Regions from separate parts of the Paenibacillus sp. FSL H8-0104 genome, predicted to be linked through region 1. Evidence: riboswitches for the same ligand, from Rfam matches in the RefSeq annotation. Region 1 holds a riboswitch; each other region holds the start of a gene.
What was found. Region 1 has a riboswitch for thiamine pyrophosphate ahead of tenA (thiaminase II). Riboswitches for the same ligand answer to the same signal wherever they lie in the genome.
Positions count from the first base shown of each region.

Region 2: linked by a shared signal. The riboswitch ahead of NST38_RS17750 (thiamine phosphate synthase) and the one ahead of tenA (thiaminase II) in region 1 are both predicted to bind thiamine pyrophosphate.
Region 3: linked by a shared signal. The riboswitch ahead of NST38_RS04645 (ABC transporter ATP-binding protein) and the one ahead of tenA (thiaminase II) in region 1 are both predicted to bind thiamine pyrophosphate.
Region 4: linked by a shared signal. The riboswitch ahead of thiC (phosphomethylpyrimidine synthase ThiC) and the one ahead of tenA (thiaminase II) in region 1 are both predicted to bind thiamine pyrophosphate.

Region 1 is NZ_JBBOTC010000001.1:3,648,106-3,652,461, forward strand. Features, by position in the region: gene NST38_RS16175 (endo-1,4-beta-xylanase) at 1-1,762, shown strand, start outside; TPP riboswitch at 1,969-2,066, shown strand; gene tenA (thiaminase II) at 2,179-2,841, shown strand; gene NST38_RS16185 (spore coat protein) at 3,053-3,349, opposite strand; gene NST38_RS16190 (hypothetical protein) at 3,361-3,561, opposite strand; gene NST38_RS16195 (zinc-dependent alcohol dehydrogenase) at 3,593-4,356, opposite strand, start outside.
Region 2 is NZ_JBBOTC010000001.1:3,995,621-3,999,976, forward strand. Features, by position in the region: gene thiO (glycine oxidase ThiO) at 1-1,147, opposite strand, end outside; gene NST38_RS17750 (thiamine phosphate synthase) at 1,165-1,827, opposite strand; TPP riboswitch at 2,053-2,162, opposite strand; gene NST38_RS17755 (ABC-F family ATP-binding cassette domain-containing protein) at 2,238-3,788, opposite strand; gene NST38_RS17760 (hypothetical protein) at 3,927-4,356, opposite strand, start outside.
Region 3 is NZ_JBBOTC010000001.1:1,021,291-1,025,646, reverse strand. Features, by position in the region: gene NST38_RS04660 (copper amine oxidase N-terminal domain-containing protein) at 1-133, shown strand, start outside; gene NST38_RS04655 (pectate lyase) at 309-977, opposite strand; gene NST38_RS04650 (radical SAM/SPASM domain-containing protein) at 1,325-2,200, opposite strand; TPP riboswitch at 2,418-2,520, shown strand; gene NST38_RS04645 (ABC transporter ATP-binding protein) at 2,679-3,443, shown strand; gene NST38_RS04640 (ABC transporter permease) at 3,523-4,260, shown strand.
Region 4 is NZ_JBBOTC010000001.1:748,814-753,169, forward strand. Features, by position in the region: gene NST38_RS03490 (alpha/beta hydrolase) at 115-1,140, opposite strand; gene NST38_RS03495 (IclR family transcriptional regulator) at 1,500-2,243, shown strand; TPP riboswitch at 2,393-2,506, shown strand; gene thiC (phosphomethylpyrimidine synthase ThiC) at 2,925-4,356, shown strand, end outside.

The DNA.
Region 1 (4,356 bases):
ATTACTACTTGCCCGGATTCAGGATTACGTTGAAACCGTCATGACCCGATACAAAGGTAAGATCTATGCCTGGGATGTGGTAAACGAGGCGATTGCGGATAGCAATGGTGATGCCAACGGTTTACGTAAAAGTCCCTTTTATGAACTAATTGGTCCGGATTATATTGAGAAAACCTATGAATTCGCTCGTGCAGCCGATCCGAATGCCAAATTATATTACAACGAATACTTCACGGAAATCCCTGAGAAAAGAGAGCATATGTATCAGTTGGTCAAACGACTGAAAGAGAAAGGGCTCATCGATGGTGTGGGTTTGCAATCCCACTATAACCTGGAATCCCCGCCCATCAAGGAAATTGAAAAAACGATCAGCATGTTCGCCGAACTTGGATTGGATATTCAGATCACGGAACTGGATGTGGATAGCGGAATTCCATTTGGTGAAGAGATGTCCGATGAAGTTGCAGTAAAGCAGGCGTATCGATATAAGGAACTGTTGGATTTGTACAAAAAACACAAAGACCACATTTCTTCAGTTACCTTATGGGGACTCCAAGATGAGAAGTCTTACAACAACCAGGCTATGCTGTTTGATTCAGCCCTTAAGGCCAAAAAAGCATACTGGGGACTTGTGGATGAATCCAGCTTGCCTGTGTTGACACAGAGAGCCGTCTCACTTTCGGGTAAACCGGATATCAAAAAACAGTCACAAGATCCGCTCTGGAACAAAGCGGTGTCTACTCCACTGAAGGGTGACTCTGCGGGATCAGCCAGTTTCCGCACCTTATGGGATCATAGTAACCTGTATATCCTCGTGGATGTTCAGGATGCGAAGGCAGATGTGAATGACAAAGTAGATATCTTTGTTGATCTCAATAATGGCAAGACCACTTCATATGAAGTAGATGACCGACATGTAATCATTAAGCGGTCGGGCAAAGCTGAGGGCGTGGAGAAGCGTTCATATCGTGTACGCGAGACCAAAGCCGGATATCAGGTTGAATTGTCCATTCCGTGGGGTGGTATCCAAGTCGGATCAGAATATGAAGCCGGATTGGATATCCGTGTGACTGATGGCGGTTCAAGTGGGACACAACCTTATAATCCACTGTACTGGAATGATCGAACACAATCTCAGGAACAGGATACAAGCAAATACGGCGTGATTCAGCTTGCCCCTATGCCCAAATCTGCACAAGCTGTACAAGGGATTGTTCAGATTGATGGGAAGAAAGACACATCATGGAATAAGGCTGCACCGATTGAAGTAAACCGGTTGAACCAAAGCGAAGGTGCAGAGGCAGTGGCTCGCGCAATGTGGTCAGGTGAATATCTATACCTGCTGATCGACGTCACTGATCCAAACATCATCACAGATAGCATCAACCCATGGGATCAGGATTCGGTTGAGATTTTCCTGGACGAGAATCACCAGCGCACACCGTATTTTCAATATGATGATGCCCAGTTCAGAATCAGTGCAGACAATGTAGGAACCTTTGCAGGGGGTGCCTCACCTGGACGCCTTGTAAGTGCTGTGAAGAAAACAAATAAAGGATATCTCGTAGAAGCCCGAATCCAGTTACATTCACTGACGCCCAAAACAGGAAATGTTCTCGGTTTCGAGCTTCAAATTAACGACAACCAGGGCGGAGGTAAGCAGAGCGTAGCCAAGTGGAATGATACGACCAATGAGAGCTGGAGAAACACTTCCCAGTACGGAATACTCACTTTTGTCGGAAAGAACAAACTCGGACATTAAACCATCGGCAGTAGTTGCAAGAATAGAAAACATCATAACAGTGGCTAAAACTCAACCATTGTTGTGATGGTTTTCATCGTTTACATACGTCACCAAAGGTGATGAGGGGCGATACAATCTGCCTTGACTATATTTAACAGCCCTTGATATACTAAATGGATGTTATTTTTTCTTTTATGGGAATAAGAAAGTAATCAACTACATACAACCGTTTGCGAGGGAGCCTTAACCGGCTGAGAGGGTGTTAAACCGACCTTACCTGACTTGGATAATGCCAACGTAGGGATGCAACGATGAAACACTGTACTTGGGTAGCTCATGCGAACCCCCTTGTTTTAGTGTATTTGTCTGCGAAACATCCTATGGATGTTTCGTTTTTTTGTTTTTAATACGTACATTATGAATTGGAGGAACACATGTTGACTATTTCAGAGAGACTATATCAGGCAGCACAGCCCGTGTGGAAGGAATGTCTCGAGCATCCCTTTGTTAAAGGAATCGGAGATGGTTCCTTACCGGTTGAACAATTTCGTTATTATTTGCTGCAAGACTACTTGTACCTGTTCGATTATGCCCGTGTATTTGCACTAGGTATCGTCAAGTCGCACGACCCCAAATTGATGCAGTTTTTTAGTAAAAACGTAGATAACATCCTGAATGGTGAAATGAAAATTCATCGTTCTTATATGGAGCGATTAGGAATTACAGAGGATCATGTGTTCCAGGTAAAACCTGCACTGAAAAATGCAGCCTATACTAACTATATGCTCTCTATTTCCCATGCGGGTGGCATAGCAGAAGTACTTGTATCCATTCTGGCCTGCTCATGGAGCTATGCGGAGATTGGTCAAGTCCTTGCTCAAAAGCCAGGTGCAGCTGATCATCCTTTTTATGGAGAGTGGATCACAGGATATGCTTCCTCTGAATACAACAGCAACAATCAATCCCTAGTGACGTTAACGGATAAGCTATTAGAAGGCTGTAGCGAGGGAACGTACCAACGGATGGAAGATATTTTCGTGATGTGCAGTCGCTTTGAGCTTGATTTTTGGGAGATGTCATGGAGGTTGGAGCCTTGAGTTCACTAATAGTTAATTCAATTAGCGAGCAGCGTCCATAAACAGTCTCAGGATGAAAAATAAGTAGATTTAAGTAAAGGAACGCTTGTATATGCGTGTTTCGTGACGATGCCAAAAAAAGGGCGGAGTGTATCCGCCTTTTTTATTGTTGAAATTCTTGACACAGGAACATTTTGTTCACTGAAGTCTCTAGCTAAAATCAAAAAGGGTGTCAGGACGGAATGTTCATAGCAGTCTGAATATTTTTCAGATCGAGCTGAATTTGCTCTGCAATATGGTAAGGGTGGTATAAGCCATGCTGCACCATGTAATTTGATATCTTTTCATGAGAGTCTATGGCTTCATCGAGCTGTTTCATCAAAATTTGTTTGATTTCGGGGGTGGCACATTCGGTCACAGCCATGGCGTAGTTTCTGACACCGCTCTTGGCGTTCATCAAAAAATCCATTGCGATCACGTCATCGGTCAGCGTATTAAGACCAGTCATGTGTTCTAATATTGGGTTCATTTTTTTATCTCCTATACAGTCGCTTTAGACAGCACTCCACCGAGCTCCTGAAGCTGCTGTTGTGATAATGTCGCATCTTGTTGCAAAATTTGCTTGAGCTCCGGGTCGGTTACCAGAGCTTGCATGGTCTTGGATTTTGTCATGCAAACCGTCTTGAACGCAGCTATTTCATGCACCTCGAGCATCTCATGCAAAGCGTATGTGGAATCCATTCAGATTGTCCTCCCATGTATCAATTCATATTTAAGGCTTTAAGATGACTTTAATGCAATCGTCCGTTTTTGTATCGAACACTTCATAGCCCCGCTTGGCCTCGCTGAGCGGAATGACGTGCGTAACAATGTCCCCAGGGTCCACTTTGCCAGACGTAACCAACTCGTACATGTATGGCATGTAGTGAATGACCGGAGCTTGTCCGGAACGGATATTCACGTTTCGCTGCATGATGTCACCGAGCGGGAATCCGTTATAACGTCCGCCGTATACACCAGTGACTTGAATGGTGCCACCTTTGCGGACAGCCTGAGATGCAATGATAAATGCACTCATGGTGCCGCCTTGCAGTTTCATACCGCTGGCTAGAAATTCAAGATCGCTCATCTTGCCGTCCATTCCTACCGCATCAATCACGACATCGGCGCCGCCTTTGGTCATTTCCTTGAGAGTGTTCCCAATATTCTTATCCTGTTCGAAGTTTACGATTTCCACATTGTTTGTTCGCTTTGCATGCTTTAAGCGGTAATCGACATAGTCGACGGCTATGACCCGCTTAGCTCCTTTCAGCCAGCAGAACTTCTGGGCCAGGAGTCCGACCGGACCGCAGCCGAGCACGATGACTGTATCACCATTCTTAACGCCGGCGTTATCTACGCTCCAGAATGCCGTCGTCATGGCATCGGCGATCAAGCTTAGCTTTTCGTCCGGTTGTTCGCAGTTTTCAGGGATCTTAAAGTGGGTAAAATTGGCAAATGGGACCCGTAAATATTCGGCTTGCCCGCCGGGATATC
Region 2 (4,356 bases), 350 kb from region 1:
ATCGCTCAGGGCTCAGCGCCTCAATTCCGAGTTCTTCTGAGCTTTTGCCAGCGAGCAACTCAGCGATAAGCCTACCTGTTATCGCACTAAGCAAGATACCGTTGCGGTAATGTCCAAAGGCGGCAAACAACCCGGGTATACTCTTGCAAGCACCTATATAAGGCAGTCCATCGGGAGTTGCCGGTCTTACGCCTGCCCACGCTCGTATAAATTGTGCTTCCTTCATCCCAGGCACCCAGTGGGTAGCCGCTGTTAGCAGCTTCTGAACACCCTGTACAGAAACGTTCAAATCCGTTCTGCCTGGCAGACTGGTTGCCCCAAGCCAAACCTCTCCATTGGCTTTGGGAACAATATAGATATCCTCTGCATACACCGTTCTATCAGGTCTGTACCCTGCATGTTCATCTGAGAACTGAACGGCGGCTATTTCACCTTTTACCGACCACACAGGCAAGCTCAGATTCACATGTCTCATCAACTCTTCACTCTGTAATCCAGCCGCTATAATGACATGTTTGCATTTCATCTCACCGATCGATGTGGTGATCCCCTGCACACCGTGTTCGTTTGCTTGCACACGTATATCCTGTATGTCCTCCATAACCCGTGCTCCCAATGCTTGAGCGGATTCAGCATATGCCTTCGTTAGATGGACAGGAAGAATCTCACTCTCGTAAGGTCTGTAGTAGGCTCCATACGTATCTCTGTTAAGCCATGATGCCTCCTGTTGCACAACGGAACGGTCCCACCACACCTCATCAGCAGAAGCAGACAACGCAGACTTCCGATTGTTCTTATAGCTACTTAATTCACTGTATGAACGAAAAGGAGTTAGGAATCCCTGGCGTTGCAGGCCAGTCTCTACCTCACTGAGTGTAGCCATTAGCTCCTGTTGCTCGATAAGTAACTGTCTACTCTGCCTGGCGAGCTTAGCCATCAAAGGATGAGCAAAATCCTCACTGTCTGCTGCCAGCATCCCAGCCGCTGCGCAAGAAGTCCCTCCTGCAATCGCCGAACGCTCCAGTAACAGCACATCCTGTCCACGGGAAGCAAGTTCATACGCAATGGCACATCCAACAACGCCTCCGCCTACAATAATCGTTTCTGCATGAATTTTATCCGGTCTAGCAGTAATGATCTCTTTCATCATCTCATCTCCTTGATTCAGCGGCTCAGACTTTCTGTAGCAACGATAGCCTGCCTTAATAATGCAGCAGCCCGATCCGGGGAATCGCTCGCCCACACATTCGAGATCACAGCGACTCCCTGTGCGCCTGCAGAAAGAATAGCGTGAATGTTTCCCGGTTCGATGCCCCCAATCGCCATGACAGGAATGGAGACACCAGAGCACACTTCAGCCAGAGCATATAATCCTCTTGGTTCAAGATCAGGCTTACTGTTGGTTGAGTAGACATGCCCGAAGAAAAGGTAATCGGCTCCCCGTTCTTCAGCGATTTTTGCCTCATCGATTGAATGAACAGATACACCCAGACGAATTCGCTGGACATTGCTTATAACAGCAGGGTTGTAGTTACGTATAGCCTCTTGCCCCCAATGTACACCGCCATAGATGTCATTCTGTGGTGGCAGTTCTGAACCATTGATAACGATGCGACAAGATGGAACGCCAACACCACGCAGACTTTCAGCCCAACCGATCTTTTGTTGCCACGAGAGTTGTTTCTCTCGTATATGGATGTAGTCCACCCATGGCCAAACGTCCTTTGCAGCTTTTACAAAAGATGCTTGATTCCCTACACCCGTAGATACAACATGCAGTTCAAATGATCCGTGTACACGTTCATGAGAAATTACCGTACTTTTCATCTCCTTCCATACGTGAATGCTATGAAAACACAAAAAAGCCACTCCCGTAGGGGAGTGGCTGCGTATTAATTATAGGACCAGATGACTGACTGATACATACAGTTCATTTCGTGCAATAAAGCTATAGACCTTATAGCCATAACGTTATACACGCAACTGCATGTTTCAATTTACTAAGCAAGACGGTTGAATTCTTTCGATTGCCGTTTGCTCACGTCATTCACTGAAACGCGCTCGCCACTTCCCTACGCTGGTATGATCCAGATCAGGTGCAAAGGGTCCGGAATCGCATTCTTCCATCTCAGCCGCATCGTGCGGCCCCCCTAGTGTTCATATGAAGTTGTAGCCTATATTACCATAGACGGATTTTTTTGTCACCGTTCATTTCTGCTGAACGTTGCTTGAATCGTCTAGTTTTTCTCAGACCATTCTTCGACATTCCATGTTTTGGTGACCCAACCCTCGTAGAAATCAGGTTCATGAGATACAAGTATCACTGTTCCCTTGAATTCTTGCAACGCACGCTGCAACTCAGCTTTGGCCGTTACATCCAGATGGTTCGTCGGCTCATCGAATAGAATCCAGTTGCTTTCACGCATCAAGAGTTTGCATAAACGAACCTTCGCTTGTTCTCCACCACTCAGCATGTTAAGCGGACGGGTAATGTGCTCATTTTTCAACCCACAGCGAGCGAGATGACCCCGGACTTCATTCTGGGTCAAATGTGAAAACTCATTCCAGACATCCTCAATCGGCGTGATATTTCCAGCACGGACTTCCTGCTCAAAATAGGCCGTTTCGAGATAATCTCCCAAGAAAGTCTTTCCACTGAGTGGAGATATTTTTCCCAGGATGGTTTTCAACAGCGTCGATTTACCCACACCATTACAACCTACGATGGCAATTTTCTCACCACGTTCAATTGTCATTGTCATCTTAGGCAGCAAAGGATACGTATATCCAATTTCAAAATCAATGCCCTCAAAGACCGTTTTGCTGCTCGCACGGGCATCCTTGAATTTGAACGTTGGTTTAGCTGCTTCATCTGGACGATCAATACGTTCAATTCTGTCCAGCTGTTTCTCCCGGCTCTTCGCTCGACCTGAAGTTGAAGCACGTGCCTTGTTACGCTGAATGAAATCTTCCTGCTTCTTGATGTACTCTTGCTGCTTCTCGTATGCATCAATATGCTGGGCTTTATTCATATCAGCCATCTCGAGGAACTTGTTATAGTTCGCTGCATATCTCGTTAATTTGGCAAATTCCAAATGATAAATGACATTTACGACTTCATTCATGAATTCCGTGTCATGGGAGATTAAGAGAAACGCGTGTGGGTAGTCCTTCAGGTAACGTGACAGCCATTCAATGTGCTCTACATCCAGATAGTTGGTCGGCTCATCCAGTAAAAGAGCTGTAGGTTTCTCGAGCAGAAGCTTGGCAAGAAGCACCTTGGTACGTTGTCCACCACTTAGAGCTGCGACATCTCGATCAAGACCAATTGCGGATAAACCAAGACCATTGGCCATCTCTTCCACTTTTACGTCAATCAGATAAAAATCGCCCTGTTCCAGTTGTTCCTGAATATCGCCCATCTCTTCCAGCAACTGCTCCAGCTTATCTGGATCTGCATCTGCCATCTGGTCCGTAATATTCATCATTTCTTTTTCCAATTCAAGCAACGGAAGGAATGCATCCTTAAGCACGTCACGAATGGTTTTGCCTGGCGTAAGCTTCGTGTGCTGATCCAGATATCCATAACGGACCTTAGGTGTCCATTCCACTTTTCCACTATCTTTAAGCAATTTACCGGTAAGGATGTTCATTAATGTGGATTTACCCACACCATTGGCACCAACAAGTCCTACGCGCTCTCCGGCAAGTAAACGAAACGATACATTTTTAAATAACGTGCGATCTCCAAAATTGTGACTTACGTTCTCTACTGACAATAAACTCATAAGATGAGGTTGCTCCTATCTATTAGACATTACTTTTGTTATTGTTCCGAAACCCTATTCTAGCACAGGTCCAGTCTTTTCTGAAAGTAATGTAAACAGTTCAGGAACCTCTTACATGATTTTGTCATACAGGCTAACCTAACGATTAGAGCATTTATATTCGAAATAGCCTTGTGCAGCTGCTTGTCTTGCGTCTGTGAACACCTCTTCAGCACGGTAACCATTACCACATGTGGAGGGGTAATAGTACCTGATACCCGTTAAAGGATCTACCCCACCTACGATGGCCGTTTTCTTCACAAGTCTGCCTCCACCAATTGCATAATTGTTAATCTTCTGGTCACCCACACCTATACCTTGGATAAAGGCCATAATCCCTGTATCGTTAATGGAGTTGTACCAATCTTCCTGCGCAATCAGGGGCATCGTAAACGTATAGGAAATACCGTTCTTTCTGGCAAACTCATTATGGCGGTTAATCACATCAGCCAGATCATCCTGTACAGCAGCCACAATCCGGCTTTGTCTAACTTGTTCAAATACGCTGGTATTCTGAAGTAAAGGAATC
Region 3 (4,356 bases), 2.6 Mb from region 1:
CGTATCATTCAAGTACTCTCGCATGCTTGAAGAAACCTCTTACGAGATCATGAACAAATTGGGCTCTATTGATACCGGTTCTGTTGTCCCCGAGAAAGGCAAAGTCATCGTTGAAGTTCCGGGAGAGAAATAGTCTGAGCATCCTCTATAAGACATTGCTCAGCAGAAATTATCACATCTGCATTACAAAGAGCGCCCTCAAAGTCATTGTGGCAATGACCTTGGGACGCTCTTTTTGGCGTTATATTTTAACTTCAAATCACAAGTGGAGCTTAACTTTTACCAACTCCAGCGATTCAATCTCCTGTTTAATATTGCGTATTGCCGGATTGACTGGTCTTACCTGAAGCAAATCCCTTGAATAGGGTTGGCACTTTGGAATAACGGGTATTCGTAATTTTCCCTTGTGATGTGCTGCTGTCTGTACGCATAATCGAATCTTTCACATTGGAAATGTTGGAGTTATCCAGCGTCATGTTAACTGCAAAGGAAGTTCCACCATTTTGGCGAACCAGTTTGCCAATATCATCTGCACGGAAATTTTTGATGTTAATTGTTCCAGCTGCATTCATCTGGAACACTTTATCATAAGCCTTATACGCTGCCCCACCGGTAATGTTAACCGTTCCGGCAGACTTCAATGTCAGTGCATCCTCGCCCACGTCCTGCCAGACCACATTCGATATATTACAGTTGCCATAACAGTGAACACCATCAGCAGCTGGTGATCCAATGTTTACGTTTTTGAGCGTGGCCCCTGCCTCCAGACGGAAGACTGGCTTCTGATTTTCTGCTTGAGATCCGTCGCCCAGTGTGGAAGGATTGGCTACAAATGTTTTACCTTGGCCGTCATAGGTCGTGCCCTTTGGAACCACAATGGTTGAATTTACAACCGTAGGCGCAGCCGCAGCCGGAACTGCACCAAATATAGAAGCAACCAAACCAGCGGACAGTAACAACGTCAACATTTTTTTCATAACTTTATTCCTCCCTTATTCTCTCGTTTTTTGGTAGTGTACAGCCTGGGCTTGTACTGGAAGATCTTCAGAGGTGCACCTCTGTCCGATCTACAACCTAATCTTACCAAATAAGGGAGGTAACTAGAATAATCATTAGATCAGATATATCATGACATCGTACAATCCCTGTCATATCGGCATTTTTTGCATGCTAGGTCTCTCAAGCAATATGCTCATATCAACCTCTGGTATGCTCATTTGTAACGTATATACCCCTCACTTAATCCCCGATAACAAAGAAAGACCACTGCATTTGTCTCCAAATGTGTGATCTTGAATGGCTTCTGGCTTGCTGATATAAGATATCAGGCTCCAAATCTCTGACGATAACCGCACTTTCTACACAACTCTTCTACAGCTTCGCGTTTGGAGAAGCCATATACCAGATTGTTCGCTCGCTCACCCTCAATAATCTCCGAGAATGACTTCTCGTGCACATTACCAAGGTTAATCACACCCTCGCCATCGAGACAGCATGGAACCACCGTTCCATCTACAAGCACAGCTGCCTGACCGCGAAGTGCATGGCAAAAGCCTTTACCGTCATCTTCAGGTGCATCCAGACTTGGCCACTGGAACTCATGGTCCTGATTCAGGTATACATTCGGGGCAATTTTGACCCCGCTGCCTGGAACTACTTTTTCCTCAATGCGGAAGTCCAGATTAAACTCACGTTCCAATACTTCAAGGGTCTCCCGATTTCGATTCATCTGAGCATTTGTGAAGTTATCCTGTGTCAGATTCCACAACCGGAATGAAATGATGACATTGTGCTTAACGGCCTCGTGTACAAAGGACAAAATATGACGCAGATACCCGTCACGATCTGTTGAACCTTCATGCCCATCGAAGCTGTGCAGGGAGAAATTCATCTGCCGCAGCGCCGGTTTGCCAAGCAATTTATGCTGAGTCTTGGGCAGCAGTGTACCATTCGTTGTAATGTTCACCTTGAGTCCCTTCTCATGTGCGGAATCGAGCAACAGATCTATTTTGGGATGCAACAAGGGTTCACCTTTGACATGTAAGTAAATATGATTGGTGTGTGGTTTAACTTGATCCAGTATATTGTTGAAGACTTCAGGGTCAATGAATCCTTTGGCACGCTGTGTCTGCGGACAGAAGCTGCATGCCAGATTGCAGATACTCGTGATCTCAATATATACTTTTTTGAACGTTTTCAACTCGGGTCCCCATTCTGCCTAGGAGGGAGAACAATCCCACCTGCATTTGTGATCCGGCCAATATGCGCCACCACTATTATATCGGGTTAGGGAGCCCAGGTAAATTGTTCAGTTGTTCGGGTATGACTCCAAGTTCATCTCAAGAATTCTATCATGCTGCCTCTTTACAGTTCATGTTCGATTGATATATGCTGAACACACAACTGCATATCTTGAACTTTTGCACTAGGGGAGCCTTGCGGCTGAGACGAATATGACTATTCGGACCCTTTGAACCTGATCTGGATCATACCAGCGGAGGGAAGTGGAGCGGCCTTTTAGTAAGCGGAATTTTTTCATGTATGTGAAGATAAATTGCGGATTTAACTTACAGACCCACTCATTTCTCCGGAAATGGGTGGGTCTTTTTTGTTCCTTTTGCAGAGTATAGGATGCCGTTGTTATTGCAGTAGTCTGACATCAAGGGGGTGAGGATCAGATGGATAACCATGTAACCATTCACAACGTAAGCTTTGCTTTTCCCGAAAAAAAGGGTTCCCCTGTGCTCTCCAATGTGTCGCTTCAGGTTCAACAAGGAGAATTTGTCTCGCTCATCGGCTCCAGCGGATCAGGTAAAAGCACGCTCTTCAAGCTGCTCGCAGGCTTGCATGAACCAACCGTTGGCACCATCGATATAGCTGATGTCCCGCAAGGACAACGGCTCGGACGAGTCGCCTATATGCCGCAGAAAGATCTGCTGTTATCCTGGCGTACCGTCATGGAGAACTGCATGCTACCTGCCGAGCTTGCACCAGGCCGACAGGATAAGGACAAACTACGAGCCGATATCATCGCAGGATTGGCAAGGTTCGGCTTGTCCGGTTATGAACATTCCTATCCGGATGAGTTATCCGGCGGCATGCGGCAGCGGGTGGCATTGCTTCGTACCTTGCTTACAGGCGGGCAGCTCATGTTGCTGGATGAACCCTTCGGTGCACTCGACGCATTAACCAAACGAGAAATGCATCGCTGGTTGCTGGAGCTGTGGGAGAGCTTTGGCCAAACCGTGATGTTCATTACACATGACATCGAAGAAGCCCTGCTGTTAAGTGACCGTATCATTCTGTTAACTCCAGGAGGGCAAGGTCAGCAGTTGCAGGAGATGACGGTTCCTTTACCACGCCCAAGGCATTCGGACATGATCTACGAACCGGCTCTCGTGCAGATGAGGCAACAACTGGAGGAACAATTGCATGCACGATAGAGCTGAGGTTAGCGTCTGGACGTGGTGTTTAAAGTGGCTCTCGAGGTCGTTTTCCCAATATGGTCTGTTCATTATGCTCATGTTCTTATTACTGGCGATCTGGGAAGTGATTGTGCGTATGGGATGGGTGCCCTCCTTCATCATTCCTGCACCCACGGCCATCGTAAGCTCACTGGTTGAGCATCGCCGTCTGCTGTTGACCATCCATCTGCCTGCTACCTTTATGGAGGTTGTTGTTGGTTTTGTCTTGTCCATAGTGACTGGAATTACGCTGGCAACAGGCATGCATATGAACCGATCGATTGAAAGGGCATTGTATCCCTTCATCGTGATCAGTCAGACCATACCGTTGATTGCCTTGTCCCCCGTATTTATCCTGTGGTTTGGTTACACGTTGTGGAGCAAAGTCGCCGTGGTATTTTTAATCGCATTCTTCCCCATTGTGGTCAGTACCTACGATGGACTCCGCCAAGGCGATCCAGAGCAGCGTGAACTGTTGCTCACCATGGGCGCCAGCAAGTGGGATATTTTTTGCAAACTCCAGGTTCCGCTGGCACTTCCCTCTTTTTTCTCGGGGCTAAAGATGTCTGTGGTGTACTGCGTGGTTGGGGCAACGATTGGCGAATGGCTCGGTGGTAGCAAAGGTCTAGGGTACTTCAGCCGTCGTATGTCCAGCAACATGAACACGGATGCGATGTTTGCCGCCATTTTGCTGTTATCCCTGCTTGGGATCGTTTTGTTTGTACTGATTACCTGGCTGGAGAAACGGTTTAGCATACGGCGTCATCGTCATGGAGGCAAAAGAAAGGTTGGATAATACTTAGACAGAAATTAGATGTAAATACAGTAGTTACAATCTTCAAAACAAAACATATCTTATGCACAATTTCAGCAACATCTTCAATCAGTTCAT
Region 4 (4,356 bases), 2.9 Mb from region 1:
TGCAGACCGTCTGTTCATGCGTCCCAAGAGTATATTCCGCGAGCTTGTTGTCCTATGAGTGCAAAAAAAAGAGCCCCTGAGGGCTCTGGAAAAAATTCAATGATTGAAATTTGGTTATTCTCCATTATTCGTGTTTTGCACATCGTCACTGCTTGTTTTCGTTACATGACTCAGGAAAGTTGAGACACGGCGCAGATATTCCTTTGGATGCTCCCGGAAGATCAACTCATGATGCGCATCCTGGACAATCCATACATCCGAGTACGGATTGGTCTGGTTGGCGGCGAGTTGCTCCGCAATTGGATAAGGCGCCTTCTCGTCCTCTGTACCATGGATGAAGAAAATCGGGAACGGATAATCTTCCTTTTTCACTTCCTGGTATGGAATCTGTTGTAATCCGGTACCATTCAGAACAGGGAACAACAGTTTCATGATCTCCAGTGTAGGCTGACGTGGCAGATCGATCTGGTTGTGAATGTTGTGGTACAGCGTATCTGGCTCCAGCAGGAACGCACTGTCCAGAATCATTGCATCCACTTCCTTCGTAATCAGTCCGGTTTGTAACGCTGTACCGGCACCCATCGAGAAACCCCAGACAACCAGTTCCTGCGCACCACGTTGCTTGGCGAACTGGATCGCACCGAGCAATTGCTGTGACTCAGCTTTGCCACCTGTGGCTACAGCTTTGTTCACCTGTGAGGCGAAGCCATAATCGAACATGACCACGTTGAACCCAAGTTGATGGGCATAGTGTGCCAGGTCATACATGGGTACCCATGTTTCTTCACGATTGGCACCATAGCCGTGACTGAAAATAATCGTTTTGCTTGCAGCATTGTCAGCAGGTATATACCATCCCTGCATCGTCCGGCTGCCATCTGCTGCCGGGAACGTGATGTCTTCGTACTTCATGTTCTTGGCTTGCATCGGATTGGAGAAGACTGGCGCTACCGTTGGATTGGATAATACCCATGCGATATAACCATGCAGTGCAATAAAACAAAACAGTAGAAAAAATACAACGGAGAGCAGCAACGCTACGATAATATGTTTGAACCGAATCAGCCTCGGTGATAGGGAAGAGGGCAGATCGGACACTTTTGTTTGCAGCGGGGCTTCGCTCTGGGATGATTGATACATGAATGCCCCTCCTTTGAAGTTCAGTTGAAGATAACAACGACATGAAAAGAGAATTGCGTCGATTTCAGAGCCTGCTTCAGAGCGATATCTTAATGTAATATATCTTTATCGTATGTTCCAATATAGTCAAAGTCAATTGATTGAGGGCATTTGTTACGCAATTGTTATATAGTTCTTAAGATATATGGGTAACATTACCTTAGTGTGTAAATTACAGGGGATTAAGTCTTATAAAAAGGGAAAATTTACACGTTGGCCTATTTTGATTTTGGCTCTTTTTGGTTTACAGATGAGACCGTTTCTCATATAATTTATGTAACCAAGTTTCATGTGATGAAACATGAGGAGGGCATTATGCCATGGAAGATCGCAAGTTAACCGTCCGGGCTGTGGAACGGGCGCTGGATATATTATTATGTTTTACCACACGCAGTGATCTGGGACTCACCGAAATTGCCAGCCAGATCGGCCTGCACAAAAGTACAGTCCACCGTTTGATGGCTACGCTGGAGGATCGAGGGTTCGTGATCCGCGATGCAGCAACAGAGAAGTACCGACTTGGCATCCGAATCTGGGAGCTGTCAGCTCATATGTCCCGCAGTGATGATCCCGCTATTCTGCTGTTGCCTGCGATGGAGCGACTGAGAGATCGATTGGGGGAGACCGTGAGTCTGTACCTGCGTGATGGGAGTGAACGGATTCGTATTCAGGCGGTGCAAAGTGATCAGGCGATCCGCCGAGTTGCTCCCGTTGGTGTTAGACTCCCGCTGTCTGTGGGGGCTTCCAGCAAAGTCCTGATGGCGTTTGCCACGGACGAGGATCGTGAAGAACTGATGAACGGGCCGGAATGGCCGGTGTTTATTGATCCCGCGGTGTATTTGGCGCAGATGGGAGATATCCGGGATAACGGATATGCGACGAGTTATGAGGAACGTGAGCCGGGAGCTGCCGCGGTATCGGTACCGATTATGGATCGCAGAGGCAATATTGCAGCCGCACTCTCGGTCTCAGGGCCTGTCAGCCGACTCTCACAGGAGACATTGCATGAATACGCACCTGTGTTGAAGGATGCTGCTACGCAAATGGGGCTCATGTTATCCTGATGTTGAGGTAAGTTTTTTCTCCAATAGAGTTTGATCATTTGGAATATAAAGGTTGTTTTTATGTTCCGGTTGCGCTACTCTGTAATGGACGGCCCAACGGGGCCAGCTTCATTGAATATGAACAGCGGCTTATGTAAGCCGCAACTTATTAACGTTACTGGGGGAGTCCGAATTGTCCGGACTGAGACGGAATCGCATGAGATTCCGGACCCTTTGCACCTGATCTGGATCATACCAGCGTAGGGAAGTAATCGGCGATATGACCACAACCACCACATGATGTGACCCTTGTAGGGCTCCGTTAAGGAGCTGCATAAAGGTGCATTATTGGTGATGGACATAAAAGTCGGTTCCTTCGGGGACCGGCTTTTTTATATACAGGGAACGGGCGATATAGCGCATACTCCATCGACTTCTTTTTCAATACCTGCGAAAGTGGGCTTGGATGAGGAGGGAAGTCACCATAGATCCATGATCTGTGCTGCCTTCCGGTCTGTTGTGAACTGTACATAAATTATGTCTCCCCTGGTCTGGTGTAGGATCGCTCTTTCTTCTCTGCATTGCGCATGATTTGGGACAGGTACGTAAGTGAGCTAATGACTATTCCAACCAAACAAGCGACGAACACTGAGGAGGAGACAAGCGAACATGAGTACAGGAAATCAAATGGGACAACAAGCGATGGAACGGGAACATAACGATCAGCAGGTGGAAAAGGAAACAAGCGCGGCCGGACGGGTTCAGCCTTTTCCGGGCAGCCGCAAAGTCTACATTCAGGGCTCACGGCCGGACATTGCTGTACCGGAACGTGAGATAGCCCTTCATGACACGAATACTCCCCAAGGGGTGGAGCATAACGAACCGCTGCGTGTCTATGATACGAGCGGCCCCATGACCGATCCCGCATTTCATGCGGATATCCGCGCAGGTTTGCCAGCCCTGCGCACCCGCTGGATCACAGAGCGTGGCGATGTTGAAGCTTATCAGGGTCGTACGGTTAAACCGGAGGATAACGGACTGAAGCCCGGAGGGAAGAGAGCTGGCGCTGAAGAGTACCCCGGATTACGAGGCAAACCGCTGCGGGCACAGCCAGGACGTTGTGTGACTCAGATGCATTACGCGAGGCAGGGAGTCATTACGGCAGAGATGGAATTCGCCGCCATTCGTGAAGGCGTGGAACCGGAATTTGTAAGGCAGGAGCTGGCGAGTGGACGGGCCATCCTGCCGTCCAACATCAATCACCCGGAGAGTGAGCCGATGTTGATTGGTCGTCATTTTCATGTGAAGATCAATGCCAATATAGGCAACTCTTCTGTATCTTCCTCCATCGAGGAAGAGGTGGAGAAGATGACTTGGGCGGTACGCTGGGGATCGGATACCGTGATGGATCTATCCACAGGCAAAAACATCCATACCACCCGGGAATGGATCATCCGTAATTCACCTGTGCCGATTGGTACGGTGCCGCTGTATCAGGCGCTGGAGAAGGTGAATGGCGAAGCGGAAGCGCTGACCTGGGAGTTGTACCGTGACACACTCATTGAGCAGGCAGAGCAGGGCGTGGACTACTTTACGATTCATGCAGGTGTACTGCTGCGTTATATCCCCATGACCGCCAAGCGAATGACAGGCATTGTGTCTCGGGGCGGTTCCATTATGGCAGCATGGTGTCTGGCGCATCATCAGGAGAATTTTTTGTATACCCATTTTGAAGAAATCTGTGAGATTATGAAAAGGTATGATGTAGCGTTTTCGCTGGGAGATGGACTTCGTCCAGGCAGTATCTACGATGCCAATGACGAGGCTCAGATGGCGGAACTGGCTACGCTCGGGGAACTGACGCAGATTGCGTGGAAGCACGATGTGCAGGTGATGATCGAAGGTCCTGGGCATGTGCCGATGCATAAGATCAAGGAGAATGTGGACTTGCAGATGGAGATCTGTAAAGAGGCACCGTTCTATACGTTGGGGCCGCTGACGACCGACATTGCCCCGGGTTACGATCACATCACATCCGCCATTGGTGCGGCCATGATTGGCTGGTTCGGCACGTCGATGCTCTGTTATGTTACGCCAAAAGAACATTTGGGCCTTCCCAATAAGGATGATGTGC